DNA from 2 places in the uncultured Mailhella sp. genome. Region 2 is predicted to be linked to the other one. Evidence: riboswitches for the same ligand, from Rfam matches in the RefSeq annotation. Region 2 holds a riboswitch; the other holds the start of a gene.
What was found. Region 2 has a riboswitch for FMN ahead of ribA (GTP cyclohydrolase II). Riboswitches for the same ligand answer to the same signal wherever they lie in the genome.
Positions count from the first base shown of each region.

Region 1: linked by a shared signal. The riboswitch ahead of ribB (3,4-dihydroxy-2-butanone-4-phosphate synthase) and the one ahead of ribA (GTP cyclohydrolase II) in region 2 are both predicted to bind FMN.

Region 1 is NZ_OZ007001.1:2,674,029-2,688,813, forward strand. Features, by position in the region: gene ABGT79_RS11275 (M20/M25/M40 family metallo-hydrolase) at 1-442, shown strand, start outside; gene ABGT79_RS11280 (methylated-DNA--[protein]-cysteine S-methyltransferase) at 641-1,249, opposite strand; gene ABGT79_RS11285 (diaminopimelate dehydrogenase) at 1,701-2,690, shown strand; gene ABGT79_RS11290 (amidohydrolase family protein) at 3,022-3,852, opposite strand; gene ABGT79_RS11295 (SLC13 family permease) at 3,881-5,341, opposite strand; gene ABGT79_RS11300 (LysR family transcriptional regulator) at 5,483-6,421, shown strand; gene ABGT79_RS11305 (glycosyltransferase family 2 protein) at 6,494-7,492, shown strand; gene ribB (3,4-dihydroxy-2-butanone-4-phosphate synthase) at 7,582-8,235, opposite strand; FMN riboswitch at 8,326-8,470, opposite strand; gene tyrS (tyrosine--tRNA ligase) at 8,687-9,886, shown strand; gene ABGT79_RS11320 (hypothetical protein) at 9,890-10,249, shown strand; gene ABGT79_RS11325 (hypothetical protein) at 10,754-10,981, shown strand; gene ABGT79_RS11330 (J domain-containing protein) at 11,048-11,980, shown strand; gene ABGT79_RS11335 (chaperone modulator CbpM) at 12,009-12,317, shown strand; gene clpB (ATP-dependent chaperone ClpB) at 12,513-14,785, shown strand, end outside.
Region 2 is NZ_OZ007001.1:356,245-371,029, forward strand. Features, by position in the region: gene ABGT79_RS01490 (AsmA-like C-terminal region-containing protein) at 1-1,160, shown strand, start outside; gene ABGT79_RS01495 (hypothetical protein) at 1,178-1,597, shown strand; gene ABGT79_RS01500 (YbaK/EbsC family protein) at 1,608-2,081, shown strand; gene ABGT79_RS01505 (hypothetical protein) at 2,285-2,572, shown strand; gene secD (protein translocase subunit SecD) at 2,759-4,378, shown strand; gene ABGT79_RS01515 (MucR family transcriptional regulator) at 4,525-4,929, shown strand; gene ABGT79_RS01520 (hypothetical protein) at 5,913-6,233, opposite strand; FMN riboswitch at 7,627-7,774, shown strand; gene ribA (GTP cyclohydrolase II) at 7,857-9,098, shown strand; gene ABGT79_RS01530 (class I SAM-dependent methyltransferase) at 9,470-10,231, shown strand; gene ABGT79_RS01535 (DMT family transporter) at 11,711-12,589, opposite strand; gene ABGT79_RS01540 (flavodoxin family protein) at 13,499-14,119, opposite strand; gene grpE (nucleotide exchange factor GrpE) at 14,376-14,785, opposite strand, start outside.

The sequences.
Region 1 (14,785 bases), 2.3 Mb from region 2:
GTCGGTGCTTTCCACGCTGCATTCCGGCTTGAACAGCAATTCCGTGCCCGACTCGGCCGTGCTGACCATGGATATCCGGTCGGTGCCCGGCATGAATCATGAAAAGATGCGGGAAGAGATTCGGGATATCTGCGGAAAGGACATCGCCATGGAAACGACGCTGGACATTCCGCCGGTGTGGACGGATCCGGAAGATCCGTGGATGAAGCGCGTGTACGCCCTGTACGAAAAGCTTTCCGGCAAGCCGGCCGAGGTGGCCACGGTGCAGTTCTTTACCGACGCCGCCGCGCTTCGGACCAGACTGCCGCAGGTTCCGGTGGTTATTTTCGGTCCCGGTGAAAGTTCCATGGCCCATCAGGTGGACGAGACCTGTCCGGTTTCTCAGATAGAGTTCATGGAGAACATCTGCCGGGAATTGATTCGTGACTGGTATGAACTCTGACGTTGCCTGTTCTTTCACTCGCTGAAAGGAGAAAAGGCCGTGCCGATGCAAAACATCGGGCGGCCTTTTCTTATGCGCGTTGTTTGTTCCTGTGGACGGAAAGCTGCGGGGAAAACGCGGGTAAAGCGCAGGCAGAAGCGCCGGGGAGCGCTGCCGGAAATTTATATTTTTTCGCGGGGGAGCGACGAGCTTCCGAACTCAGGCGTTGCGGCCGGAAATGCGGATTGCCGCGCCTCGGCGTTCCGCCTGGGCTGGGGATGTTCTGGGGCGGCGGGAAACGGCCTGCGCAGGGGAATGGAAAAGATCCGTGTTCACGCCTTCGAGCCTCAGCAGGCGGATTTTTTTGTCGATGCCTCCGGCGTATCCGGTGAGGCTTCCGTTACTGCCCACGACGCGATGGCAGGGAATGATGATGGAAATGGGATTGTGCCCCACTGCGCCGCCCACGGCCTGGGCGGACATGGTTTTCCTGTGAAAGGCTCGGGCGGCCTGTTCGGCGAGCTCTCCGTAGGTGACCACGCTCCCCCAGGGAATGCGGCACAGCGCCTGCCAGATGAAGCGGCGGAATTCGCTTCCCGCCGGGGCGAGGGGCAGTTCGTCGGGGGAGGGCTTTTGCCCGGAAAAATATCGGTCGAGCCACGATACGGCCTGCATGAGCACGGGGCGGTCCGTGGCGGACACCGGCGGGACGGTCAGCGTGCTTTGAAAGTATTTCTGACCGTCGATCCAGAGACCGACGACGTGATCCTCGTCGCTGACGACGGTGAGCGGACCGACGGGGGAGAAATATCGCACCGAGTAGAACATGGCACGCTCCTTGAGAGGTGGTTGCATGACCAAATTGTGCCACAGACCGAAAGGAACTTCCAGCAGAGGCCATGACACCCGGCGCGGAACAAGCCCATGCGGCGCGGAATTGTTCCATTGTCCTCCGTCTTTCTCTGTACGGAACGTTTGTGGACTGCCGCCTTCATGATGCGACGTTGTTCCGGCTTTTTGCCGAAAAAAGAGCGCCCGGTGGCCTGATTTTACTTATAATATACGGAAAAGTAACACTTTTCTTGCCCCATCAAGAATAGCCCGGACGCCTGCCCGATGCCGGACTCTCGATGATTATTTACAAATATGTAACGAAAGACACAAAAAAATATCATATTGGCACGAACTTTTCCAAAAATGTTATTTTTTCTTGACTTTCCGGGACAATTTTTTATCGTTCAAAAAAATCAACACCATCTTCATCATGGAGTCTTTTTTTATGTCCAAAATCAGAATCGGCATCGTGGGCTACGGCAATCTCGGCCGCGGCGTTGAACTGGCCGTTGCCGCCAATCCCGATCAGGAACTGGTGGCGGTGTTCTCCCGCCGCGATCCTTCCACCGTCAAGATTCTTACCGAAGGCGTTCCGGTCTGCCGTCTCGCCGACGTGGCGGATTGGAAGGGACGCATAGACGTCATGATTCTCTGCGGCGGCAGCGCGACCGATCTGCCCAAGCAGACTCCCGAGCTTGCGGCCATGTTCAACGTGGTGGACAGCTTCGACACGCACGCTCACATTCCCGCCCATTTCGACGCCGTGGACGAAGCCGCCCGCAAGGCCGGCACCATAGGCATCATCTCCGTGGGCTGGGACCCCGGCATGTTCTCCCTGAACCGCCTGTACGCCAACTGCATTCTGCCCGACGGGCATGACTACACCTTCTGGGGCCGCGGCGTGAGCCAGGGCCATTCCGACGCCATCCGCCGCATCAAGGGCGTGCTCGACGCCCGTCAGTACACCGTGCCGGTGCCCGCCGCCATGGAAGCCGTGCGCAGCGGCAGCAATCCCGAGCTGACCACCCGTCAGAAGCACACCCGCGAATGCTACGTCGTGGCCGCCGAAGGCGCGGACAAGGCCGCCATTGAGCATGAAATCAAGACCATGCCCAACTACTTCGACGAGTACGACACCACGGTGACCTTCATCAGCCAGGAAGAGCTCGACCGCGATCACAAGGGCATTCCGCACGGCGGTTTCGTGATCCGCACCGGCTGCACCGGTCAGCACGGCGAAACCAAGCACGTCATCGAATATTCCCTGAAGCTCGGCTCCAACCCCGAATTCACGTCCAGCGTGCTGGCCGCCTACGCCCGCGCCGCGTATCGCCTTTCCCAGAAGGGTGAAACCGGTGCGAGAACCGTGTTCGACATCGCGCCCGCGCTGCTTTCTCCCCGCGACGGCGCTGATCTGCGCGCGCACCTGCTGTAGTTTCAAAGCTTTTTGAAGCTCGACGCCCGATGATCTCTGCGACATCGGGCGTTTTTCTTTAAAAGGAAAACCGTCGGCCGTTTGGACCGACGGTTTTGTGCGTCATGACTGTGCGAAGAGCGCCCGGCCTGTCGAAGCCGAGGAGAGACACGCCCGGCGTTTTTCAGTGCGCGGGCGCATGCGGCAGCGACGCCTGTTCCGGAGAGGCAGGTAGGACGTGTGCCCCGGAAGGCGCGGAGAACCGGGCGCATGGCCGCAGAAAGGCGCGACGCATGCCGCCGGAGGGCGAAGGTTTCAGGGGAAAAATCCGCGCCCTTCGGCGAACGAGGTGTTACAGGCCCAGGAAGCGCGCCGCGTTTTCGCCCATGACGAGCGGCTTCACTTCGTCGCGCAGCTGCGCCAGATACCCTTCCCTGGCGCCCTTGAGAGGCATGATGGGGTAGGCCGAGGAGAAGATGACGCGCTCGCGCAGCAGATAGTTGGCGGCCATGGCGTAGTCGGCCATGCCGGGGGAGCGGAGCATGTAGAAGTCGGGAGCGAGATACACGTTGCGGCGGTTCAGGGCGATCTGGCAGACTTCGGACACATACGGCCATCCGCCGTGCATGAGGGCGATGTTCAGGCGGGGGAAGGCCGCGGCGACGTCGTCGATGAGTTCGGGGTTGTAGTAGCGCAGCGAGCGAGTCATGATGCCGCCGAAGGTGAACACCAGCGGAATGCCGTGTTCCTGGCAGTAGTCGTACAGGGGGAAGACCCAGGCGGAATTGACGAGCCAGGGCGTTTTGTCCTGACCGGGCTCCATGACGACGCCGGTGCAGCGGCCGTTGACGACGAAGCGTTCGGTTTCCGCAATGGCGGCGTTGATATCGTGGGGGTCGAGGCCCGCGAGACCGACAAGTCTGTCGGGATACTGCGCAATAAGCTCTTCAAGATCCTCGTTGCGTCCGTTCGTGGACTTGCGCACCGGCACGACCAGCTTGTCGATGCCGGCTTCGTCGGCTTCCTGCAGCAGCAGAGGCATGGAATACTGCCGGGCGGACGGGGAAACCGGAGCGTCCACGCGAAGCATGCTTTCGCTGTTCAGGTGATCGAGGCATTCCTGGGTGAAGAAGCTGTCCTTGTAGGCGACAAAAGGCGCGCGGACGCGAAAATCTATAACCATGATGTGCTCCTTGTATGAAAGGATGTTGTTAGAGTCCGACGGTGACCATGACCAGCGGCAGGCCGAGGCAGAGCATGCAGATGATGGCCGCCACGCAGCCGAAGATGCCGGCCTTGAAGGCTCTGCGCATGCCCACCCATGCGCCGTTGGCGAAGGAAAGGGCGCCCACCGTGGAAGCGGCCGGGGTGGCGTAGGCTGCGCCAGCCGCCAGAAGCATGAGTACGGTGAAGCCTGAGGGATTGATGCCCGTGCTCTGGCCGAGGTTCCAGATGAGGGGAACCGCGATGAGCACGATGGTGACGTTGTGCGTGAACTGCGTCATGATGTTGATGAAGATCATGAAGCCGGCGAGGAATATGAGGATGTTGCCGTCGCCCACGAAGCTGCTGAGAATGTCGGTGAGCACTCTGCTCAGACCTGCGCCGTCGCTGCTCAGGGCCGAGGAAACGGGAATGGAGGCGGCCAGCATCCAGATGACGTTCCAGTTGATGCCGGAAGCGCAGTCGTGAAAGTCGAACACGGGTTCGCCGTCCACGCGCAGGAAGGAGAGCACGCCGAGAATGACCACCATGGCCACCACCATGTTGAACTTGCCGAAGAAATTCGCCGTGGCGGAACCGGCGGGCAGGATGTTGGGCAGAAACATGACGAGGAGGAACACGACAAGGGCGGTGGCGGCGACGCGCTGCTTGTTGTCTATGCGTATCTGCGAGCTGATGCGGTCGAGGTATTCCGGCGTGAGATGGGAAAGGCGGGCGATGTCCGGGCGGAAAATGAAGCGCACGATGAGCGTGTAGAGCAGCAGCGTGGCGATGCACACCGGCATGGCGATGGCGATGAGGGTGATGTTGTTGATGACGGCCGTTCCGCCGGACACGTCGGAAAGGGCGCTGATGCCCATGAGGTTCTGTCCGGCCCAGGGCTTGCAGGCAAAGGAGAGCACGCCGGCCATGTACACGCCTGCGAGCAGATAGGCGGGATAGTCGTCGCCCTGCTTCATGTCGATGTCGTGGAACATGGAATAGAGAATGCCGGCAATGAGGAAGGCTGCGGGAACGCCGTCCACGAGAAAGCCGATGATGAGCGTGCCCGTGAGCACGCTGGCCGTGAAGATCCACGGATGCCCGGCGAACACGCGGCGGCTCAGGCACCACTTGGCCATGACGTTGTTGATGCCGCTCTTGTCGCAGTAGGTGGTGAAGGCCAGCACGAACATGGTGAACAGCACGGCGGGGCTGCTGAAGGCGCTGCCGATGATCTTGCCGGGCTCGGCGTACCCGGTGAAGCCGAGCGCCACGAGACAGATCATGCTGGGCCAGGCGAAGCCTATGAAGGTCCACCCGTAGAGCATGCCGAAGAAGACGCCGAGAATGTTCATGCCCATGGGGGTAATGCCGACGGGCGGCAGAAATCCGATGCCGAAGTTGAGAAGAAAGAAAATGACGATATGCAGGATATGCCTGCTGTCAACGGCGGAAGGCTGTGTCATGGCGTTTCTCCTGAAAGTTGTCTGAGGGAGCCTGCGGCTCCTTTCACCATACCGTCATACAGAATGCGGACTCTTGTGTATAATTTCTTTTTTTTATAAGCTGGTTATAAATTTTTTTATAGTACGTTTCGTCGGAGTCTCATGCGTCTCGAGCAGCTTCAATATTTTGTTCAGGTAGTAGAATCGCACTCGTTCAACAAGGCGTCGCAGAAGCTCAACATCACGCAGCCTGCGCTTACCAATGCTGTTCGGGCGCTGGAAGAGGAGCTCGGCGTGCAGCTTCTGGTGCGCAGTCACCGAGGCTGCGTTCCCACGGCGTGGGGAGTGCGCATTTACGAGGACTGCAAGAGTCTGCTGGCCGAGCTTTCGGCGAAGATGGCTTCCTGGAAAAGGCTCAATGCCGGCAGCAGCGAGCCTGTGCTTGTTCCTGTGGTGGCCATTCCCTCGGCCTGCAACTATCTGACGGAGCACGTCTTCTCCCAGATGAAGCCGGAGTTTCCGCTGGTGGACATCGTGCTTCACGAGGCCACGGTGTACGATTTGTATTCCTTTTTGCAGCAGGGCAAGGCGCATGTGGGGGTGACGGCCTTTTCGGAAGGCGAGGCCGAAAAGCTGGTGGCGCAGTACAGGGACATGGGCTTTCGCTGCGAGAGTCTCATGGAGGATGAATACTACATGTTCCTTTCCAGCAGTCATCCGCTGGCGGGAAAGGAGAGCCTCACGGTGGAGGACTGCGCCTCGCTGACCCTGGCCACGTATTCCAATCAGATGCTGAAACGCAATCAGCTTTTTCAGAAGAAGATATACGACGTCGTGGGCATCAGGCGCTACGCCTACGTCAACAGCCGGGAAAACATCATGCAGATGGTGGCGCAGAACAAGGCCGCGGGATGTTTTCTGCACAGAATGTCGGCCTACAGCTGGTACGTCGCCAACGGACTCATCCGGGCCATTCCCGTTGAGGGGATGCATCTCATGCCGTCGCGCCATTATCTGATAAGCCTTGAGGACGAGGCGCTCAGTCCGGAAGAGCGGCAGGTGACGGACTTCATTCGCCGGCGTTACAATGATCAGCCTTGACGGATCAACGGCCTCGGGCCATAGTGATATTTTGCAGAAAAGTGTTTCGGCCGTTGCGCAAGAGGTGGGAATATGGAGCACACGGAAGTCGGCGTCATCATTCTGACGTACAATGACTGGAAAAATACGCTGGAATGTCTTGCCTGCGTGCATGCCCAGAGCGGATTGCCCCGTCGTATCGTGGTGTGCGACAACGGTTCCGACAACGAGGTGGCCGACCGCATTCTTGAGGAATGGAGCGCGCTGGCCGCCCGGGACGGTCTGCCCGAACCGGTGGAGGCATACGGCGCGGACACGTCGGCCGCGCCGCTGGTGCTGCTTCGCCGGGAAGAGCCGGAGAGCATAGGCGGCGCCATGAATGCGGGCATGCGCTTTCTTCTCTACGACAGGGACTGTCATGCCTTCTGGCTGCTGCGCAACGACGCGCGTCCGGAATCGTTTGCGCTGGCGGCGCTCTTGCGACATCTGGAGGAAGACGGACTCAGTCAGCCCATCGGCATGGTGGGCTCCACGCAGCTCGTCAAGGATTCGGACGTGCTGGAATGTGCGGCGGGCGGCCGCTGGAGCCGCTGGACCGGCGATCAGATTCCGCTGGACAAGGGGCTGGAACGTCACGGCCTTTCCGACAGAAAGGAGATTGCGGCCCGTCTGGACTACGTTTCCGACGCCTCGTGCCTCATCACCCGGGCCATGGCGGAGGACATCGGACTTTTCGACGAGCGCTTCAGCGGCTTTTATGAGGATGTGGAATACGGACTTCGGGCCAGAAAGGCGGGATACGCGCTGAACTGGGCCCCGGGAGCTCTGGTGCGGCGCATGGACTGTTCCACCGCGGGCCTGACGCCGTTTCTGAGCGTGACCGACGATCCGGAACTTGCGCCTCGCGACGACATGAATTTCATACGCGCGCGTTTTTATCTTCTGCGGCGGGCGCATCCGTTTGCGCTGCCGTTCATGCTTCTGGCGCTGCCGTTTTCGTGGCGCACGTTCCGTTCCCGCAGAGGGCGTTTTTTCATGGTCATGCGCGCGGCGCTGGACGGCGCGGCAGGGCGCATGCGTCAGGAAGGCTGACCGGTCGTCGGAAACGATGCAGTCTCTTTGATGAAGACAAAAAAAGCCCCCGTCCGTGCGTCGGACGGGGGCTTTTTGTCGGTGGAAATTTAGTTTTTGCCTTCCATTTCCATGCGGTACTGCGCCACGTCGTCAACGGTGGCGAGCGGCATGTTGTGGGCGCGGGCGAAGTCGGCCACTTCGGGCAGGCGGGCCATGGTGCCGTTTTCGAGCGTGAGCTCGCACAGCACGCCCGCAGGCGCGAGGCCGGCCATGCGGCACAGATCCACGGTCACTTCGGTGTGTCCGCGGCGTTCCAGCACTCCGTTGGGCTTGGCGCGCAGGGGGAACACGTGGCCGGGGCGGTTCAGATCTTCGGGCTTGGCGTCGGGAGCGATGGCGGCCTTGATCGTGGTGACGCGGTCGGCGGCGGAAACGCCGGTGGTGACGCCCTTTGCGGCTTCGATGGTCACGGTGAAGGCCGTGTGGTTCTTGTTGGTGTTGTGCTGCACCATGGGGGGCAGATCAAGGGCGTTGGCCTTCTCGTCGGTGAGGCAGAGGCAGACGATGCCGCTGCATTCGCGGATGAGCAGGGCCATCTGCGCGGGCGTGAGCGTTTCGGCGGCGTAGATGAGATCGCCTTCGTTTTCGCGGTCTTCGTCATCGACGATGAGCACGCCGTTGCCGCTTTTGAGCGAGGCTATGGCGCGTTCGACGCGTTCACGGGGAGTTCCGAAGGCTTCAAGGATGGAAAGCTGACGCATGACAAACTCCTTTTTGGAGAATATCCGGCATCAGGGCGGCATAAGGCGCTGGGAGAGAGGAGAGGGGGTGCCTCCGCAAGGAGGCCTGGGATCCATTCTCTTTCGTCCGGACTGTTACCGTCGGCTCCGGATTTTCACCGGATCTGCGCATCTTCCCATGAAGATTTGCCCGCGGGCTTCCGACCGAGGCCGGATCACCGCCGGTGGGGACTTTCACCCCGCCCTGAGAAATATGGGCTTATTTTTAATGCGTTTCCGCATGCTGTCAAGAGCCGTCTTGTTTTTTTGTGCGTTCCGGGAAGAGAAGGGGAGGGCGAGTCGGCGCGCGGGGCGGATGCGGCGTTGACAGAGCCGCCCAAGCCTGAGAGAATGCCTGCTTGCCCGTGTTCCGGCCCCTTCCGACGGGCAAGGATTTTTATCATTCAGCGCCGCTATCGGCAGGAGCAATACAGTGATGACCATTGACGAACAGGTGAAGATCATACGTCGCGGCATTGTGGACCTTGTGAGCGAAGAGGATCTTCGCAAAAAACTGGCCCGTGACAAGCCTTTGAACATCAAGGTCGGCTTCGACCCCACTGCGCCCGACCTGCACCTCGGGCATACCGTGGTCATCCACAAGATGCGTCAGTTCCAGGAACTCGGCCACAACGTCACCTTCCTCATCGGCGACTTCACCGGCCGCATCGGCGATCCTTCCGGCAAGTCCAAGATGCGTCCTCCGCTCACGGAAGAGGAAGTGAAGAAGAACGCCGAAACCTACAAGGAACAGGTGTTCAAGATTCTCGATCCTGAAAAGACGACCGTGGCCTTCAACTCCGAATGGGGCGACAAGCTCACCCCCGCCGATTTTCTGCGCCTCATGTCCAACTGCACCGTGGCCCGCATGATGGAGCGCGACGACTTTGCCAAGCGCTACCGCGAAAACACGCCCATCGCCATTCATGAATTCATGTATCCGCTGCTGCAGGCCTACGACTCCGTCATGCTGCGCACCGACGTGGAAATGGGCGGCACCGATCAGATCTTCAACCTTCTCATGGGGCGCACCCTTCAGGGCCACTACGGCATAGAAGCTCAGTGCGCGCTCACCATGCCTCTGCTGGTGGGCCTGGACGGCGAACGCAAGATGTCCAAGTCCTACGGCAACTACATAGGCGTCATGGAAGCGCCCGCCGATCAGTTCGGCAAGGCCATGTCCATTTCCGACGACCTCATGTGGAACTGGTACGAGCTCATTTCCGTGAAGTCGCTGGAAGAAATCGCCGACATGAAGGCCCGCGTGCAGGCCGGTACGCTGCATCCCAAGCTGGTGAAGGAAGAGCTCGCCATGGAAATCGTGGCCCGCTATCACGGCGAGGAAGCGGCCCGCGCCGCCCGCGAAGGCTTCAACAACGTGTTCGGCAAGGGCGGCATTCCTGAAGACGCCATCACCTGGAGCGTCAATTCCGCCGAAGACGACTGCTCGCCCGTGGCCATTCTGGCCGCCACCGGACTGGTGCCTTCCCGCGGCGAGGCCAAGCGCAAGATTGCCGCCGGCTCTCTCAAGGTGAACGGTGAAAAGCTGACCGACGGCCTGAGCGCGCTGCCTGCCGGCGAATATACGCTCAAGTACGGCAAGAAGGGCTTTGTCGTGCTGACGGTGAAGTAGGCCATGATTGATCGCAAACCGGAACCTTTCGGCCGCTGCGCCGACGATCGCTGCCCCGGCCGCTGCCCGTACCGCGACCCGGAACTCATGACGCCCGAAGGCCGCGCCGCGCTGCTTGCCGACCGCCGTCCGGCCGAAGGCGAGCCCTGGCCCGCCAAGGTGGTGCATGTGACGTGCCAGCCGGAAGAGACGCAGGTGGACGTGCCCCGCGTGAAGGCCAAGAACGTGGGCATTCTGCTGCATACTCTGGGACTGCGGCAGGGAACCGCCATCGTGGCCTGCGGAGACACGCTGCTCACGCCCGACACGCCGCTGTACCCCAATCAGCGCGTGCTGGTCAGAAAGGTCATGAGCAGCGGCTGATGCATCTGGCCGCCGCTGCCCAGGCGGAGCTTCGTCGAGTCGCGCGTCCTTGGCGGCGCGCTGTCCGCCGGGCGTGCCTTTATCCTTAATTAATGACGGCGTTCCTTCGTCCGTCTTCGATTCCCGGATTCGGGACGGAGGCGGGGAAGGAACGCCGATGTTTTTCCGGCTTTTTTCGAGCGTCATGACCGGTCGGAAACGGCTTTGCCTGTCAGGCGGTCCGTCCGTGCGGAATCTTCGTGCGGCCGGGCCGCTTTTTTATTTGAGAATCGGGCGTCTTTTTTCATCATCCCGGAGCGGAGAGTCCGTCCGTTTTTCTGATTTCTGCCGTGGTGCGGGGAATGGGGCGTCCGGCTCGCGGGCGCGTCGAGGCGTGAACCTTGGCAGCCGCATGCGTCAGTACTGCCCGGCATATTCCGGCCATGGCGTTCCCCCACGCCTTTGCCTGAGAAGAATGAAGCGCTGCTTTTCGTTTGTTCGGCGTTCCCGCCGCGGTCTTCGTCCGTGAAGATTTCCGAACGCTCGGGCGGCCTGCCGGGCGTTTTTCCCCGACCGCGCGGAGCTCAAAAATCTGCTTTCTTCCCGTTCGACGGAGCGAAAAAAGCTGCGTTCCGCCCCCGGCGTCTTTCTGTGAAAAAACAGCACATTTTTGCCGGACGAGTGGATGATTTATCATCCCCGGCGTCCACTTTTTTCGGCTTTCTTGCTGAAATAAGACACAATTCCCCTTGACTGCCCGGCCCTCGTGCTTATCTCAATGTCGATGCGGAAAAATGATGCATCACAGGAGACAATGATATGGGTGTGGCTTACAAGGATTACTACAAGTTGCTGGGCGTAGAGCGCTCGGCATCGAAGGATGAAATCTCCAAGGCTTACAAGAAGCTCGCCCGCAAGTATCATCCCGACCTGAATCCCGGCGACAAGAGCGCCGAAGAGAAGTTCAAGGACATCAACGAGGCCTATGAGGTCCTCAAGGACGATGAAAAGCGCCGCATGTACGACCAGCTCGGCCCGAACTGGAAAGACGGACAGCAGTTTACCGGCGGCCCCGGCTTTGAGAACTTCAACTTCAATTTCAACGGCGCGCAGGGCGGCTTCAGCGGCGTGAACAGCGACTTTTTCGAAGCGCTGTTCGGTCAGATGGGCCGCGGCGGCTTCGGCAGGCATGAGGGCGACGATCCCTTCGGCTCGTTCCAGAGCGGCTACAGCCGCCGCTCGCGGCGCGGTTCCGATGTGGAAGCCGAAATCGACATCACGCTTGAGGAGGCCCGCAGGGGCGGCACCAAGCAGGTGACGCTCACCGGCGGCGGCACGTCGACCAATCTGCAGATAACCATTCCCGCCGGCATACGCGACGGAGGCAAGCTCCGTCTGCGCGGCAAGGGCAATCCCGGCAATCCTGCCGGAGATCTGTATCTCACCGTGCGCTACGCGAAGCACCCCGTGTTCCGCGTGGACGGGCTGGATGTTGCCTGCGACGTAACGTTGCAGCCCTGGGAAGCCGTGTTCGGAACAAAAAAGCGCGTGCCCACGCTGGACGGCGACGTGGAAATGAATATTCCCGCCGGCAGTTCCAGCGGACGCCGTCTGCGTATCCGCGGACGCGGCCTTGGTCCGGCCACGGGCCGGGGCGACGAATATGTGACCGTCGCCATCAGCGTGCCCAAACCGGAAGATTTGACTGAAGAACAGCTGAAACACTGGAAGGCTCTTGCCGGACAAAAGTAAGCTGCCGGAATGATATAAGAGGTGGGATATGGCGATTAAAACTGTAACCGCGTGCTCTCCCGCAGCCTCTGCGCTGGTTGCCTGGTCCGAATTTCTGGAACAGACGGGCACGCCGGTGGAACGTGTCCGGGAACTCATGGAACTTGGCTGGCTGGAACCTGCCGGTCAGGCGACCCATGCCGTCTTCTTCCGCCGTTCCGATATTTACCGCACCAGAAAGCTGACGCGGCTGTGCGAAGATTTCGAGATGCCCTGCGTGGCAGGCACCATCATCGTGGATCTTCTGGACCGCATTGCGAATCTGGAAACGCGCCTCAGAGAGCTGGAACGCCGATAGGCTCCGGCTGGCGCAACACGTTCGGGAAGCTGCGCTCCCGAGCGGATATTTCAAGCAAATCTACGGTTCCGGCCGGGCCGGAACTGATGTCTGAAGTGTGGAGCGCCTGCGCCCTGAAAGGGCGGGACGATGAAACATTCGCCTTGCCTGACAGGCGCAAGCCCCGGTACGGGCGTTCCGCAGGGAGGAGTTTTTATGGACATGAACAAGCTTACCATGAAGGCGCAGGAGGCGCTGGGCGACGCTCAGAACATTGCCCTCATGCGCAATCATCAGGAAGTGGACGTCGAGCATCTCGCTCTTGCGCTGCTGCGTCAGAAGGACGGGCTCGTTCCCGGCATTCTCTCGCGCATGAACGCGAAGCCCGAAGTCATCGCCGCGGAGCTGGAACAGTCGCTGGACAAGCGTCCTTCCGTGACCGGTTCCGGCGTGGAGCAGCAGACCATACGCATCACGCAGCGTCTGGCCCGCGCGCTCGCTCAGGCCGATGAGCTCGCTCGTCGCCTCAAGGATGAATATATCAGCGTGGAGCACATCTTCGCTCAGCTCATTGAAGCGGGCGGAGCCATGGGCGACATCTGCCGCAAGAACGGCATCGATCAGGAAAAGTTCCTGCGCGCCACCGCGGAAGTGCGCGGCGGTCAGCGCGTGACCTCCGCCAGCCCCGAAGAAACCTACGAGGCGCTCTCCAAGTACGGACGCGATCTTGTGGAAGAGGCCGGCAAGGGCAAGCTCGACCCCGTCATCGGCCGTGATCAGGAAATCCGCCGCACGATCCGCATTCTGTCCCGCCGCACAAAGAACAACCCTGTTCTCATCGGTGAGGCCGGCGTCGGCAAGACCGCCATTGTGGAAGGTCTTGCGCATCGTATCGTGAAGGGCGACGTGCCCGAAGGCCTGAAGAACAAGAAACTCATCGCTCTGGACATGGGCGCGCTCATTGCGGGCGCGAAGTACCGCGGCGAATTTGAGGAACGTCTGAAGGCCGTGCTCAACGAAGTGCAGCGCGCGGAAGGCCGCATCATTCTGTTCATCGATGAACTGCACACCATTGTGGGCGCAGGCAAGACCGACGGCGCCATGGACGCGAGCAACCTGCTCAAGCCCATGCTGGCCCGCGGCGAACTGCACTGCATAGGCGCGACCACCATCGACGAGTACCGCAAGTACATTGAAAAGGATCCGGCTCTGGAACGTCGTTTCCAGCCCGTGCTGGTGGACGAGCCCAATACCGAAGACGCCATTTCCATTCTGCGCGGTCTGAAAGAACGCTTTGAAGTGCATCACGGCGTGCGCATCAGCGACTCCGCCATCGTGGAAGCCGTGGTGCTTTCGCAGCGCTACATTTCCGACCGTCAGCTGCCGGACAAGGCCATCGACATCATTGATGAAGCCGCGGCCATGATCCGCACGGAAATCGATTCGCTGCCTTCCGAGCTCGATGAAATCAACCGCAAGGTCATGCAGCTCGAAATCGAGCGCGAAGCCCTGCGCCGCGAAACCGACGACGCTTCCCGCGAGCGTCTGCAGAAGCTGGAAAACGAGCTCGCCGATCTGCGCGGCACGCAGACCACGCTGCGCACCCGCTGGGAAGAGGAAAAGAAGGTCATCAACGGCGTGCGCAAGCTCAAGGAACAGATTGAGCAGACCCGTCATCAGATTGAAGAGGCGGAACGCTCCTACGATCTGGCCAAGGCTTCGCAGCTGAAGTACGCCACGCTCCCCGAGCTTGAAAAGCAGCTCAAGGAGACCGAAGCGAAGGCCGCTGCTCAGAGCGACGGCAAGGAAACCCGCCTGCTCCGCGAGGAAGTGGGCCCGGACGACGTGGCCGACATTGTGGCCCGCTGGACCGGCATTCCGGTGACGCGTCTTTTGCAGTCGGAACGCGAAAAGCTGCTGGAGCTGCCTGCGCGTCTGCATGAACGCGTGATCGGTCAGGACGAGGCCGTGCAGGCCGTGTCCGATGCGGTGCTGAGAGCCCGCGCCGGTCTTTCCGACCCGCATCGCCCCTTGGGCTCCTTCATCTTCCTCGGCCCCACCGGCGTGGGCAAGACCGAACTGTGCAAGGCGCTGGCCGAAGCCCTGTTCGACACTGAGGACAACATGGTTCGTCTCGACATGAGCGAATACATGGAGAAGTTCTCGGTTTCCCGCCTCATCGGTTCGCCGCCAGGATATGTCGGTTATGAGGAAGGAGGTCAGCTCACCGAGGCCGTGCGCCGCAAGCCCTACAGCGTGGTGCTTTTCGATGAAGTGGAAAAGGCGCATCCCGACGTGTTCAACACGCTGCTTCAGCTTCTGGACGACGGTCGTCTGACCGACAGCCAGGGCCGCACCGTGGACTTCCGCAACACCATCATCATCATGACGTCCAACATCGGTTCTCCCATCATGCTGGACGGCATCGACGAGAAGGGCGAATTCAAGCCCGGCGTGCGCGACGCGGTGATGAACGAACTCAAGAAGTT
Region 2 (14,785 bases):
CCCTTTCCCAGCTGCGCTTCAAAGGCCCCGATCTCTCCGCCACCGCCTCCGGCAGCGTCGCCTCCCTCGCCCGCATGTACAGCGATCCCGTCAGGGGAGACGCCACCCTCAAGGTCGAAATCGAAGGCGATCCGCAGCGCATCAGCTCCATCATTCATCATCCGCTGCCCTTTGCCGATCACAGCATCTTCAGCGACTGTTCCTTCGCCGCAGAAATGCGCTGGTCCGACGGACGCATGCAGATGTCCAACATCCAGGGCAACGCCGACGACCTCACCTTCGCCGGCAACCTCGTCATCTCGCACAGCCCCTTCGTCATCACCGGCGACCTCAAGCTCGGCGACCTCAACCTCGACGACTACCGCAGCAGCGACGCCTCCCCAGCGCCCAAAAAACTCGAAAACCGCGACTTCACCCGCTGGCCCCGCGTCAATCTTCAGCTCTCCGCCGAACACCTGCGCTGGAACCGCGTCCACCTCGAAAGCGTTTACACACGCCTCGCCGGACAAAGCGGAACCTACGAATTCAATCCCCTCTCCGGCATCCTCGCAGGCAGCCCGGTCACGGCATCCATGAAGACCGTCATGCTGCCCACCACGCCCCTCTCTTCCCGGCTCTCCGTCAACTTCAGCGTGCCGCAGGCCAATCTCAACGACATCTCCCAGGCCATCGCCGATCAGCCCCTGCTCATGGGCAGCGGCTCCATCAACGCATCCCTCTCCTTCACCACCTCCCGCGGGCTGCCTTCCCTCAACGGCAAGGGCAGTCTCACCTCATCCCAGGTCGAAACCGCCTTCAGCATTCTGCCTTCCAGCATTCCGCTCGCCGGCACCCTGCTTTCCTCCAACCGATTCGACAGACTCTTCCTTTCCTTCGCCGTCAAAAACGGTCAGCTCGCCGTGGACAGGCTCGCCATGGAAGCTCCCCGCATTTCCCTTTCCGGCTCCGGCAACGTCGATCTCGTGGAAAAAACCATCGACGCCGCAGGCTCCGTGCAGATTCCCGGCAGCGCCGCCATTCCCGTGCGTCTCGAAGGCAGCCTCCCCTCTCCGCGCTACTCCCTCGACGCCGACGGCAACCGCACCCTTTCGTCCAAGGCCATTGATCTCGATCTCAACCTGCCCAGACAACTGCGCAACATTCTGGGCCCCACGCGCTAAGCTCTTCAAGGATCGTTATGTCCAGCACTCCCGCAGGCAAGCGCGCCGCCGAACTCTTCACCGCCGCCGGCGGCGACAAGCAGCACGCGCCCCGCAACATCGTCAAAAAGCTCATGAACGGCGAGTTCTCCCTCACCGTCACATTCTGGATCTTCTGCGTGTCCGTGCCCCTCGTCGGACACCTCGTCTTCACCCGCCTCATCTTTCCCCTGCTCGATCTGCAAAGCTGGCACGGTTCCACAGCCTTCCTCGTCTGGCCCCTGCTCGCACTGCTCTACGGCCTGCTCGCCAGCCTCGGCCTCTGGCGCAGCCGCGCGCACTTTTCCGGCAATCCCCTGTGGGTCAACCTTGCAGGCCTCGCCGCCATTCTCGGCGCGCTCGGCGTCGCAGCCTACGCCGTCATGATGGCCGCTTCCTGGTTCATGCTTGCCGCCTAGCGAGTTTCCCATGTCCATAGAAAAAGCCAAAGCACACCTCCGCCGCTGGAACCGCGACCGCGACGTGCAGGAACACGAGCTCTCCAGCGCCACCGTCGATCTCGCCGCCCGCGCTCTCGGCGTCGAAGCCTGCCGCATCGCCAAAACCCTTTCCTTCCTGAACGGCGAGCGCACCATCCTGCTCGTGACCGCCGGAGACGCCCGCGTGGACAGCTCACGCTTCAAGAAAACCTTCGGCGTGAAAAAGGTCAAAATGGTTCCCGCCGAAGAGGTCGAAGCGCGCACCGGCCACGCCGTGGGCGGCGTATGCCCCTTCGGCGTTCCGGACTCCGCAGACGTGTTTCTCGACGAATCCCTGCGCCGCTTCGACACCGTGTTCCCCGCCTGCGGCAGCGACAACAGCAGCATCGAACTCTCCCCCGCCGACCTCGAAACCTGTTCCTGCTCCCGCGGATGGGTGGATGTGTGCTCCGGCTGGCGCTAATTTCTCCTTTTGTCTTTCCCGCCCCTTGACAAAGGCCCGGAACACGTCATAGTCAAGCTGTGGAGAAAGGCGGAAACATGATGAAAGGCACGACGAACAGAGTTTCTCTCGGCATCAGGATCATGCTCCTGATGATCTGTTGCGTCCTTTTCATGCCCCCTCACGGACATGCCGGGGAAAGCAAGGAAACCCAAAGCTTCCGCATGGCCTCGCTCACCCTGGCGGTGAGCGGCATCAGCAATCCGGTCTCCCAGCTCAAGACCTTTGCCGAATCCGACGGCACATCCCTGCGCTCGCCGGGCAAACGTCAGCAGAACGCCTCCACCGGCTTCGACGGCGGCGACGCTCCGGCCGCCCTGCCCCCCACGCCTCCCCTGCCCGACTTCTTCCTCTGCGCTCAGGAGCATTTCGACGTGCCCGCCTGTCCGCCGGAAAGTCACGGGCTCATCCACTGGTTCTCCCTCGCTCCCCCTTCCTCTGCGAACGTCTAGTTATGGCCGAAGTTCCCGTTCCGCCCCTGCGGACGGGCATTGCGTCTGCACTTACGTTCCGAGCGTTTCCTTTCAGCCCCGCCGCGCCCGCACGATCTGCGACAATCCGCGTCTCTGCGCCGATTGCCTTCTCACGCGCGCCAGTCAACGCGACCACGGCCCCCGAACGCTCCAAGAGGATTTTTCATGCGTTCCCTGCGTTGGCGCTCCTGCGTCGCGTTGCTGACGGCTCTTCTCTGCGCCGCCTGCATATCCGTCAATTTCTTTGTGCCGCCCCGCGCCCTCGACGCGTGGCTGCCTGATCCCATTCGTCTCGGCCTCGATCTGCGCGGAGGCATCAACCTCACCCTCGGCGCAGACGTCGATCAGGCCGTTTCCCAATCTTTGTCCCTTCTGGGGCAGGATATCCGTTCCAGCGCCAACGATGCGGGAATAAGGACCCGCCTCCTCCGTCAGGCCGACGGTCGAACGCTGGAATTCGTGCCGCTCAAACACGAGGGAATCGAACAACTCTCCAACCTGCTGCGCGACCGATTCGGACAGATGGCAGTCGGGTCTGCCATCTCGTCCGGATCCGGGGAAAAATTCCTCGTCTCCTTCCGCCCCGAATGGGAAAAACAGCTCCGTGAACGCATCATGGATCAGACCATCCGCACGCTCCGCGGCCGCATCGACGCCTTCGGCGTGGCGGAACCCGACATCCGCCGCCAGGGCGACGATCAGATCCAGATACAGCTTCCCGGCGTCACCGACACCGCGCGCGCCCTTCAGCTCATCGGGCGCACCGCACAGCTCACCTTCCACCGCGTTCGATACGACGTCAGCCCCACTTCCACCCTCATGCCTCCGGGGACGGCGTGGTATCCGCTGGTCACGGGCTCGCGCTCCTGGACCGCCGCCGGCAAGAACGATCTCTCCGGCGGCCTCATCCTCGACAAGGCGCCCCTGCTCTCCGGTCAGGACATCGTGGACGCCCGCCCCGCTTTCGATGAACGCAATCAGCCATGCGTATCCATCCAGTTCAGTTCGCGGGGCGCGGATCAGTTTGAACGGGTCACCGAAGAACTGATCCATCAGCAGTTCGCCATCGTGCTCGACGGCGTTGTCCAGAGCGCCCCCGTGATCCAGCAGAAAATCAGCGGCGGCAAGGCTTCCATCACCGGCTCGTTCACCACCGAAGAGGCCCAGGATCTCGCCGTGGTGCTGCGTTCCGGCTCCCTGCCCGCCAAGGTCTCCGTGCTCGAAGAACGCACCGTCGGCCCCTCCCTCGGCGCCGATTCCATCCGCGCGGGCCTCATCGCCGGAGCCGTGGGCGCCATCGGCGTCATGGTGGTCATGCAGGTCTGCTACGGCCTTGCCGGACTCCTCGCCAACACCATGCTGGTGTTCACCATCAGCCTGCTCTTCGCAGGGCTCGGCCTTTTCGGAGCCACACTCACCCTGCCCGGCATCGCAGGCGTCGTGCTCACCATAGGCATGTCCGTGGACGCCAACGTTCTCATCTTTGAACGCATACGCGAGGAAATAAAACGCGGCCTCACCATGAGCCGCGCCATCGACGCCGGATTCCGCGAGGCCCAGAGCTCCATCCTCGACTCCAACCTCACCACCCTGCTCACCGCCGCCGTGCTCTACCAGTTCGGCACCGGCCCCATCCGCGGGTTCGCCGTCACCCTGGCGCTCGGCATCGTCGCTTCCATGTTCACGGCCATATTCGTGTCCCGCATACTCTTCGACGCCTGGATCAGACACAACAACGCCGTCAACTGCGGCCTGGCTCATCATGTTCGCGGGGCTTCTCGTTAGCCCTGCACCCGCTCCGGCCGGCGCCGGCGCGGGCCCGTCCCGGGCGATCCGGGCTTCTCTCCTCCGGATCGCCCCACAAAAAAATTTCAGGCCGCAAACGCTTCGCGCTGCGCCTCATCGACTCGAAAAACTACGGGAGGATCCCCATGGATGATTATCTCAAACAGGCCATAGAACTCGTCAAGGCGCAGTCTTCCGTCCGCGTCATGCAGGAAGAAGAAATGGTGACCATGATCCGCACCCTGGCCGCCAGCCTCAAAAACCTCGAAAACAACCAGCTCCCCGAAAACGATGAAGAGGAACTCTCCCTCCCCGCTCCCTCCAAATCCATCCGGGAAAAAAGCATCACCTGCCTCGAATGCGGCAAATCCTTCAAACTCATTACCAGAAAACACCTCGCCAGACACGGCCTCGACGCCGATTCCTACCGCAGAAAATGGGGCATCAAAAGCGATACCCCTCTTGTCTGTAAATCCATCCAGCGCGTCCGCCGTAAAAAAATGAAAGACATGCGCCTCTGGGAAAAAAGACACCCCGCTGCCGAAGCGTAAAGAGGAGAGAGGGAGAAGAGATACCGCGGGGGAAGAGGGAAACCCTTTTGAAAAAGGGCTTTCCCTCTTCTCAGTCTCCCGAAGAACACGCAGGCCCGTTTGCGCAAGATACGCTGTTCGGCCTGCACCGCTTGCACGACGGCGGCTGCGCTTAACGCCGGAAGTGAATTCCGGCTGCTTGCCTGCCGTCGGCCGGGCTCCTGACGTCGCCCGGGGCCCCAGTGCGTTGAGAGACGGCATTCCGGCATGCACTCTCCCCCTCGCCCTTTGCTTCGGGCATAATCTTCCCGTTTACCCTGTCCTGCCGAACCGGCGAAGCCGGGAGGCAGAACCAGGGGGGGCGGGGGGAATTATTTCTGACTTTGCCGTGTCCCGAAGAACACGCAGGCCCGTTTGCGCAAGACACGCTGTTCGGCCTGCATCACTTGCACGACGGGCATTGCGTTTAACGGCGGGAGTGAATCCCGCCTGCTTATGCCCGTCGGCCGGGCTCCTGACGTCGCCCGGGGCCCCAGTGCGTTGAAAGACGGCATTCCGGCATGCACTCTCCCCCTCGCCCTTTGCTTCGGGCATAATCTTCCCGTTTACCCTGTCCTGCCGAACCGGCGAAGCCGGGAGACAGAACCAGGGGGGGCGCGGGGGGAATTATTTCTGACTTTGCCGTGTCCCGAAGAACACGCAGGCCCGTTTGCGCAAGATACGCTGTTCGGCCTGCACCGCTTGCACGACGGCGGCTGCGCTTAACGCCGGAAGTGAATTCCGACTGCTTGCCTGCCGTCGGCCGGGCTCCTGACGTCGCCCGGGGCCCCAGAGCGTTGAAAAAACGCCTTCTGCCTTCACTCTCCCCTCGCCCTTTGCTTCGGACATAATCTTCCCGTTCACCCTGTCCTGCTGAAGCAGCTTTAGCTGCGAAGCAGAATCAGGGGGGCGCGGGGGGAATTATTTCCCCCGCATGCCTTTCCTGCCTTTCCTGCCTTTTCTTCTCAGGCTTTGACGACCATGAGTTTAGGGGAGGTCTGGGGGGCGGGGGTTGGGAGGGCATCGGAGGGAGCGGAGCCGAAGAGTTCGCTGGAGGGGCGGGAGACGAGTCGTCTTTGCATTTCCATGAGGAGCATTTCCATGAGGACGGCGAACTCGTAGGTATGGGCGGTTTTCGCGCTGCCGCCTGCGCCTTCGAGGGCGGCGACGGCGAACTGTGTCTGTTCCCAGAGGCTCATGAGTTCCTGATCGGGGAGGAGCTGGAGTTCGGCCAGCGCGGAAGATTCCCCCAGTTCAGACGGCGTAGCGGAAAAAATGGGAACCATAAAGCCTCCTTATCTATATCGGGCGCGGAACGGAGAACGGCGCATGATTTTATGGGAACGCGGGCCTTTCGGGGAGCGGCGCGGGGTGCAGGCCGAGCGGCGCGGAAAGGAGCGGCGAGTTGAGGGAAGAGTCGGGATTCGGGCGAATCTTCGGGAACGCCCTGCCCCGAGCCTGCGCGGGCCGACAGCATCCGGCTTTCCAATAGAGAAGAAGCCCGGCGCTAGCTTCCGGGCTTCTTTTAGAAGAGGCAGCTCGACTGCCCTTTATCTAAACTCCCCAATAAAGGAGAGATTTCCCATTGCGAACCTGACGTTCCGCAAAGTTTTGCAAAACGCCGTTCTGCGACCTGAGCCGCGAATTCCCCGGAGCGTTCGGGAAAAACGCCGACGAGTTTACTCTACCGGACTTTATCTCGGTAGGACTACATATCTCTTTTTTTCCGTTCTGGCAAGCATTTTTTCCGATCAGAGCCTGCCCGCGCTGCTCTGTGCGGCAGGGAAAAGCCTACTTGCGAACCGGGCCGACGCCGCAGAACCATGCGGCACAGATATCTCAGCGAAGTTCCAAAATCAGGCTCGACGGAGGGGAAAACGGGCTGGACAATGTACGGGCCAGCCGCCGGAGCGTTGCCGCGGCAGCCTCGCGTTTTTTAAAGCGCAGGCTTTTCAAAACAAGGCGAGACGCGCTTGCCGGAAGTCCTGAGCATGAGACCGGAGAGAGAAGCGACAAAAAAGCGGCAAGCCGAAGGACGGCGGGGGAGAGGGAGAAAAAAGAGCGCACCCCGGGGAAGCCAGAGGCAGAGAAAAGGAGGAAGACTGCCCCCAAAAGCCGGACGGCGACAAAGGGAGCCGACAGGGAGGCAGAAAGGCGTGATCCTGCGCCTCCCTTTGAAGTTTTCCTCCAGCGCCGACGGGATCCGTCCCCTCCGCATTCACCGTACCATGCTTCGCCGCGACGAAGTCGGGCGACGTTGATCCGCGCGCTCGCCTGCCATACTCCCGCAGCCTCTGCGCCTTCGCTACGCCATGCGCCTCAGTATGCACGTCTGACCTCGTCTGCACGGCTGCCCCCCCGCTGCCGCTCCGGCTGCGCTTTCCGCCCCGTCTCCGCTCTGCCTTCCGCTCCCGTTTACGCTTTCCCGAGCTTCCCTGCTCCCACGTCTGCGCTTTCTGTGCTTCCTCTTATCCTCCGTGCCCGATCCCCTGGCCCTCGCTCAGCCTTCGCCGCACGTCTCCTCCCACGCGCACGCATCCCCGCAAAAAACGGCTGCAAGTCTCCTTCTCCGCGGCGAGCATTCCCCCCAAAAGCGTCCTCCCTGCCCGCAAACCGCCAAAAACGCGGAAACTTTCCCCCTCTCCCCTTGACACCAGCCGCCAGGACATTAAAACATACAAGAACTCTCAGGGCGGGGTGAAAGTCCCCACCGGCGGTGATCCCCCTATTCCGCGGGGAAGCCCGCGGGCGCGTTTTCAAGGGAAAAAGCGCAGATCCGGTGCAAATCCGGGGCCGACGGTAACAGTCCGGAAGAAAGAGAATGGATTCCTCGCCTCAGTATTCTGAAGCCTCTCCTCTCTCCTAGCGCCTTCTGCGGCCCTGATGTGGACATCTCCAGGGAGTTTGTCATGCGTCAGCTTTCTTCTCTTTGCTCCATCGAACAGGCTGTGGACGACATCCGCAACGGGCGGATGATTGTTGTCGTCGACGACGACGATCGCGAATGCAGCGGTCATCTGGTCATGGCCGCCCAGCTCGTCAACCCCGACGCCATCAACTTCATGGCGCGTCACGCCTGCGGCCTCGTCTGTCTCGCCCTCTCACCCGACATGGCGGATAAGCTCCATCTGCCCCTCATGCCCTCCAGCAACGCCGGGCACACTCCCGCGTTCACCGTGTCCATCGAGGCCAGGGAAGGCGTCACCACCGGCATCTCCGCCGCCGACCGCGCCACCACCATTCTCGCCGCCGTCGCCGAAAACGCCGGCCCCGACGACATCGTCACCCCCGGTCACGTCTTCCCGCTGCGCGCCCGTCGCGGCGGCGTCCTCACCCGCGTGGGCATCGCCGAAGCCGGTTCCGATCTCGCCGCCTTCGCCGGTCTGCGTCCGGCCGCCGTCATCTGCGAAATCCTCAAGGATGACGGCTCCGTCGCCCGCATGGACGATCTCGAAGCCTTCGCCGAAACCCACGGTCTGCACATCGCCGCCATTCGCGACATCATCCGCTACCACATGCGCCACGGCAAACTCGCCGTCCGCCGCGTGGCCGAAGCCAATATGCCCACCAAGTACGGCACGTTCCGCATCATCGCCTACGAAAGCGACGCCTCTTCCGACACCCACATCGCCCTCGTCAAGGGCGACGTCGATGAACGCGTCGATCCCTCTCCCGTGCTCGTGCGCGTTCACAGCGAATGCCTCACCGGCGACGCCTTCGGTTCCCTGCGCTGCGACTGCGGCAATCAGCTTGCCGCCGCCCTCATGCAGATAGAAAAGGAAGGCCGCGGAGCCCTGCTGTACATGCGTCAGGAAGGCCGCGGCATCGGCCTCGCCAACAAAATACGCGCCTACGCCCTCCAGGAACAGGGCTACGACACCGTGGAAGCCAACATCAAGCTCGGCTTCGCCCCCGATCTGCGCGACTACGGCGCCGGAGCTCAGATTCTCCGCGACCTCGGCATCAGCCGCCTGCGCCTCATGACCAACAATCCCCGCAAGATCGTGGGCCTTGAAGGTTACGGCATCGAAATTACGGAACGCGTTCCCATTGAAATCGGTCTGTGCGACATCAACGAGCACTACATGCGCACCAAACAGGAAAAAATGGGACACATCCTCCACTTCGGCAAGAAAAAACAGGAGGACTGATCCCCCCGACATTCTCGCCGATTCCCCCTCGCAGGATTCCGCTTTCTGCCGCACCCCTGCGGCCGCCCCGCACGTTGCGACATGCGCCGACGCTCAAGCCTGCGCTCTCACGCGAGACTTGCGCTTCCGCGATGTGCGCCTCATGCAGGCTCGCATCGCCGCATGATCGAAGCGCCGGATTTTCGCACCGGCGTGCGCTTTGCCGCTGCGCGGACGCGTGACGGAACGCTCTCGCGAAACACGCCCGTCGCGTTTCTCTGCGATCGCCGCACAGCGCTCCGCCTGTCCGTTCTCACGGCGCGGCAGGTCGGATTCCGCATCCGCCGAAACGCCGATTTCCTGCGTCGAGGCCCATGCTCAAAGGAGATACTATGGACATCATTGCCTTGAACAGCAAAAACTGGGAAGAAAAGGTCCGTCAGAAAAATCCCTGGACCGTTCCCGTCGATTCCGAAGTCATACAAAACGCCAGAAACGGCAACTGGTGCATCATGCTCACCGCTCAGAAACCCGTTCCCGGCGCATGGTTCCCGCCATTGAAGGATAAACGCATCCTGTGTCTGGCTTCGGGAGGCGGTCAGCAGGGCCCCGTGCTCGCCGCCGCCGGAGCCTACGTCACCGTGCTCGACATCTCCGAAGCGCAGCTCGAACAGGATCGCTCCGTGGCCCGCAAGGAAAATCTCAATCTGCACACCGTGCGCTCCAGCATGACCGACCTGTCCATGTTCGACAACGACTCCTTCGACATCATTGTGCATCCGGTGTCCAACGTGTTCATTCCGCACATCCAGCCGGTGTGGAACGAGGCCTTCCGCGTGCTCAAAAAGGGCGGCGTGCTCATGAGCGGATTCATGAACCCCGTGTTCTACATGTTCGACGAAAAACTCGAAGAACAAGGCATTCTGCAGGTCAAATATCCCCTTCCCTACTCCGACCTCGACTACCTCAGCAAGGACGACCTCGAACGCAAGGGCGACGCCGTGGAATTCGGCCACTCCCTCACCGATCAGATACAGGGACAAATCGCCGCAGGCTTCGTCATCACAGGATTCTATGAGGATTCCTTCGGCGGCGAACGCCTCCTCGACAGATTCTGCCCCTGCTTCCTCGCCACCCGCGCCGTCAAGCCGTAAGAAGAAAGGCAGAAAAGGCATACGGGGGAAATAATTCCCCGGCGAAGTCGGGACAAGCCCCCCGCACACCCCCTGATTCTGCCTCCCGGCTTCGCCGGTCGGCAGGATCAAGGGATGCCGGTCAAATTCTCCAACATCAACCACGGGAGAAGCGTCCGCCGTTTCGGCGGAACCCCTTCTCCGTCGCCCGTCAACACACGAAAGGCCCGATCCGGGCTCCGCATCGGAGCAAGTCTGCGCGACCTGCATACGTGGCGGGGGCCGCAACTGCCCGTTTGCGCAAGACACGCTGTACAGAAAGCGAGGCTTGCACGACGGGCATTGCGTTTAACGCCGGAAGTGAATTCCGGCTGCTTATGCCCGACGTTTTTCTTTTCCCGAGTACCCGCAACTGCCCGTTTGCCCAAGACACACTGTACGGACTGCATCACTTGCACGACGGGCATTGCGTTTAACGCCGGAAGTGAATTCCGGCTACTTATGCCCGTCGGCCGGGCTCCTGACGTCGCCCGGGGCCCCAGTGCGTTGAGAGAAAGCCTTCCGGCAGGCGCTCCCCCCCAGACTGCTGAACCGAACTCAGAACAATCACATCGAGCCGAGAGCTTCTCTCCTCCCCCAAAAAATCCAGAAATCCCATCCGTTATCACGACTGTCCTTTGCAGTGTCCCGAATAGCTCACACACCCGTTTGTGCAAGACACGCTGTACAGGATGCAAGGCTTGCACGACGGGCATTGCGTTTAACGCCGGAAGTGAATTCCGGCTACTTATGCCCGTCGGCCGGGCTCCTGACGTCGCCCGGGGCCCCAGTACGTTGAGAGAAGGCCTTCCGGCAGGCGCTCCCCCCCCAGACTGCTGAACCGAACTCAGAACAATCACATCAAGCCGAGTGCTTCTCTCCTCCCCCCAAAAATCCAGAAATCCCATCCGTTATCACGACTGTCCTTTGCAGTGTCCCGAATAGCTCACACACCCGTTTGCCCAAGACACACTGTACGGACTGCATCACTTGCACGACGGGCATTGCGTTTAACGCCGGAAGTGAATTCCGGCTGCTTATGCCCGTCGGCCGGGCTCCTGACGTCGCCCGGGGCCCCAGAGCGTTGAGAGAAAGCCTTCCGGCAGGCACTCCCCTCCCCAGACTGCTGAACCGAACTCAGCGCAATCACATCAAGCCGAGTGCTTCTCTCCTCCCCCAAAAAAAATCCAGAAATCCCATCCATTATCACGACTGTCCGGCGAAGGCCGGACAGGAGTCGGCCACCGCAGGTGGGTCCGAAAGGACACACCTGCACTGAGTCCGCAGACCGAACCGCGCAAGCCAAGCACTCCGGCATCCGCAGTTCCCGCTTTTCCAAACGCCGTCAGCTTCGGCAACGCGCCCGGCACCCGCAGTCCCGCCCCGCCGAACGGCGCAGCCTTCGGCGGAATCAGGGGGGCGCGGGGGGAATTATTTCCCCCGCATGCCTTTCCTGCCTTTCTATCTTTTTTCGGACTGGGAGAGGAAGAGGCCGGCGAGGGTGAGGATGGTGCCGAGGGCGGAGAGCCAGGTCAGGGATTCGTTGAGGACGACGACGGAGACGGCGACGGTGATGACGGGGACGAGGTAGATATAGAGGCTGGCGCGGACGGTACCGAGGGCGCGGACGGCCATGTTCCAGGTTGTGAAGCAGAGGGCGGAGGCCACGAGGCCGAGGAAGAGCATATTGCCGAGATTGACGGGGCGAAGGAGTCTGGCGAAGTTGCAGTCGAAGCCGAAGAGGGGCATGCAGGGGATCATGAACAGCAGCCCCCATCCGAAGGTGGCGCGGGTGATCTGGATGGACGAGACGCCCCACGTGCCCATGATGCTGGTGAGGCAGGCGTAGAAGGCCCAGACCAGTCCGGCGGAGACGGCGAGCAGGTCGCCGACAGGATTCAGGGAAAGCTGCGCGCCGTTGAAGCTGATAAGGCAAATGCCCGTCATGGCGACAAGGAATCCGAGGTAGAAGAAGAGTCCCAGACGCTCGCCGCTGCGGAACACGAAGCGCCCCACAAGTCCGGTGAAGAGCGGCGCGGCCGTGAGAATGACCGCCACGTTGGACGCCATGGTATGATCGAGCGCGATGTTTTCCAGCAGGTAATAGAGGCATGTGCCCGTGAGTCCGGCGGCGGCCGTGACGGCGTGACGGCGCGGCGTCATGTGGGGCAGGCGTCCGGGAGCGACGAGGTACAGGGCGCAAAAGGCCATGGCAAAGCGCAGAAACAGGATTTCCACGGCCTGAAAATCCCTGAGCAACACCTTGGTACACACAAACGTGACGCCCCAGACGACAACGGTAAAAAGCGCCGCGGCATGACCGACGGCTCTACTGGACATGTTCATAAAACGGCTCGGGAAGGCCCGTTTGCGGAAAAAAGCTCCCGACAGCGTCCGGGGGCGACGCCCGTAAACAGGGTAACACTGTTCATAAGATGACCCGATCGCAAAAGCCCGACAGCAACGGCATCGGCAAGAGACCGCGTTCCGGCAGACGTTTTTCCACGCGAGCGCTTCGAGGCTGCGGCGCGGCGTGACGCCGTGAGCCGCGAGAACACGCGCAGCAGCGCGGAACGATTCCGCACCGTGCAGCGGCACAGCTCGTCGAGACGCTGCCGCCCGGCGCAGTGTTCCCGCATGGCATGCAGGCGCAGGCGGGAGTGCGATCCAGATCGAGGCTCGGCGCTGCCAACGTCGGCGCAGGATGAGCGGCGTGATCGAGAAGTCGGCAGACGGAAGCGCAAATTCTCTGCGCATCCGCCGTGCAGCAGCGTACACGGCACGCAGCAGCGTGGCAAGTCCGAAATCGCGCACAACTTTCTCTTTCGGACGCGGAAGAAAGGAACGGCAAGCCGGGCGGTTTTCCGCGTCAATGCTGCGGCCTCCCCAAGCTCAGGGAAAGCCGGGGCAAGCCCCCCCCCCGGACGATGCCGGGAACAGGCGACGCCACAGGAACCGACGCCGGGATGAGCACAACCGACCCGCAGAAAACGAACAAAGCCGCAGGGAACGGGCGACGCGCCGGGAGGGAAACAACCGTCGCCGCAGTCCGGGGCGCGCATCCGGCCATGTTCCGCAGGATTCACCCCGCGATTTTGCTCAAACAAACACGACTCGTCCCGCGCTTTCGTTCCCCGGAACAGGAGCTCCCCCGCGCGCACAAAAAAGGCGTTCCGCAAAACCGAAGTTCTGCAGAACGCCCGACCGTCACGACTCAGGGCTTGCCCGGAGCCTCAATCGCACCTTCTCCTACCGGATGAAGTTGGTGCGGATGACAGGTTCTTTCTCCGGCAGCGGCACGCCGGCGGCCTTGCCCGCTTCAAAGCAGCGGAGCATCCACGCCATGTTTCTGGCAAGCTGACGCATGGTCTGAAGGCCTTCCGCGTCCTGACGAACTTCGTCGGGCGTGTTGCCATGCACCTGGTTCCAGTAAATAGACGTGACCACCGGCATGTTGTTCATGCCGAAATATTTGTTGATCTGCTCAAACGCCGCAGACGCGCCGCCTCTGCGGCAGCTCACCACGGCCGCGCCCGGCTTGTTCGCAAACAACGACGAGCCGCTGAAGAACAGTCTGTCGAGAAAACTTTCCAGCTGGCCGGACGCCGACGCATAGTACACCGGCGAACCAAACACGAATCCGTCAAACTCGGGAACCAGCGCCAGCGCTTCGTTCACCTTGTCGTCGCGGAAGCAGCGGCCGGTCTTGCGGCACGCGCCGCATCCGATGCAGCCCGCAATGGGCTGCGTGCCCAGCTGAAAAATCTGCGAGCCGATGCCCTGCTTTTCCAGTTCGGCGGCAATTTCAGAAAGCGCCGTAAACGTGCAACCTTTGGCATGCGGACTGCCGTTCACAAGAAGTACCTGCATAGTATTTCTCCTGTTCCATTAGCTACAATGACTCTTCCATCGCCCCGCCTTCCGAAACCCGCGCCGCGATTGAAAACATTCCGCGCATGCTGCGCAAAATCGCCTTTCTCACGCGCATCCGGCCCCGGGCTGTCCGCGCCGTAAATCACGCCGCAAAACGCCATCCGGCGGAAACGACTCCCTTCCCCTTCGTCCAACACAAAAACGGAGCTGCCCGAAGGCCTCTCCGTTTCCGCAACGTTTTTCAAAAGGAATCCTATCGGGCAACGATCACGCGGGCCGGACGCAGCAAATGATCGTTCAAGCGATATCCCTTCTGCATCACGCGGACAATGCATCCCGAATCCACGCCTTCGGCTTCTTCCTGCCCCACGGCTTCGTGATTGTTGGGATCAAAAGCCTCGCCCGCCGTGCCCACAGGCACAAGTCCGTGCTTCTTCAGCGCGTCGAGCAGCATGGTGCGCGTCATTTCCACGCCCACCATCATGTTCCGGCTCTCTTCCGACTGTCCGCCGTACTGCAGCGCAAGATCCAGATTGTCCAGCGTGGGCAGCAGATCCGCCAGCACCTTCTCGGCCGCGTAGCGCGCCTGCTCTTCCTTCTCGCGCTGAACACGCTTCTTGAAGTTGTCCATTTCGGCCAGCGCGCGCAGCTTCACGGCGTTGG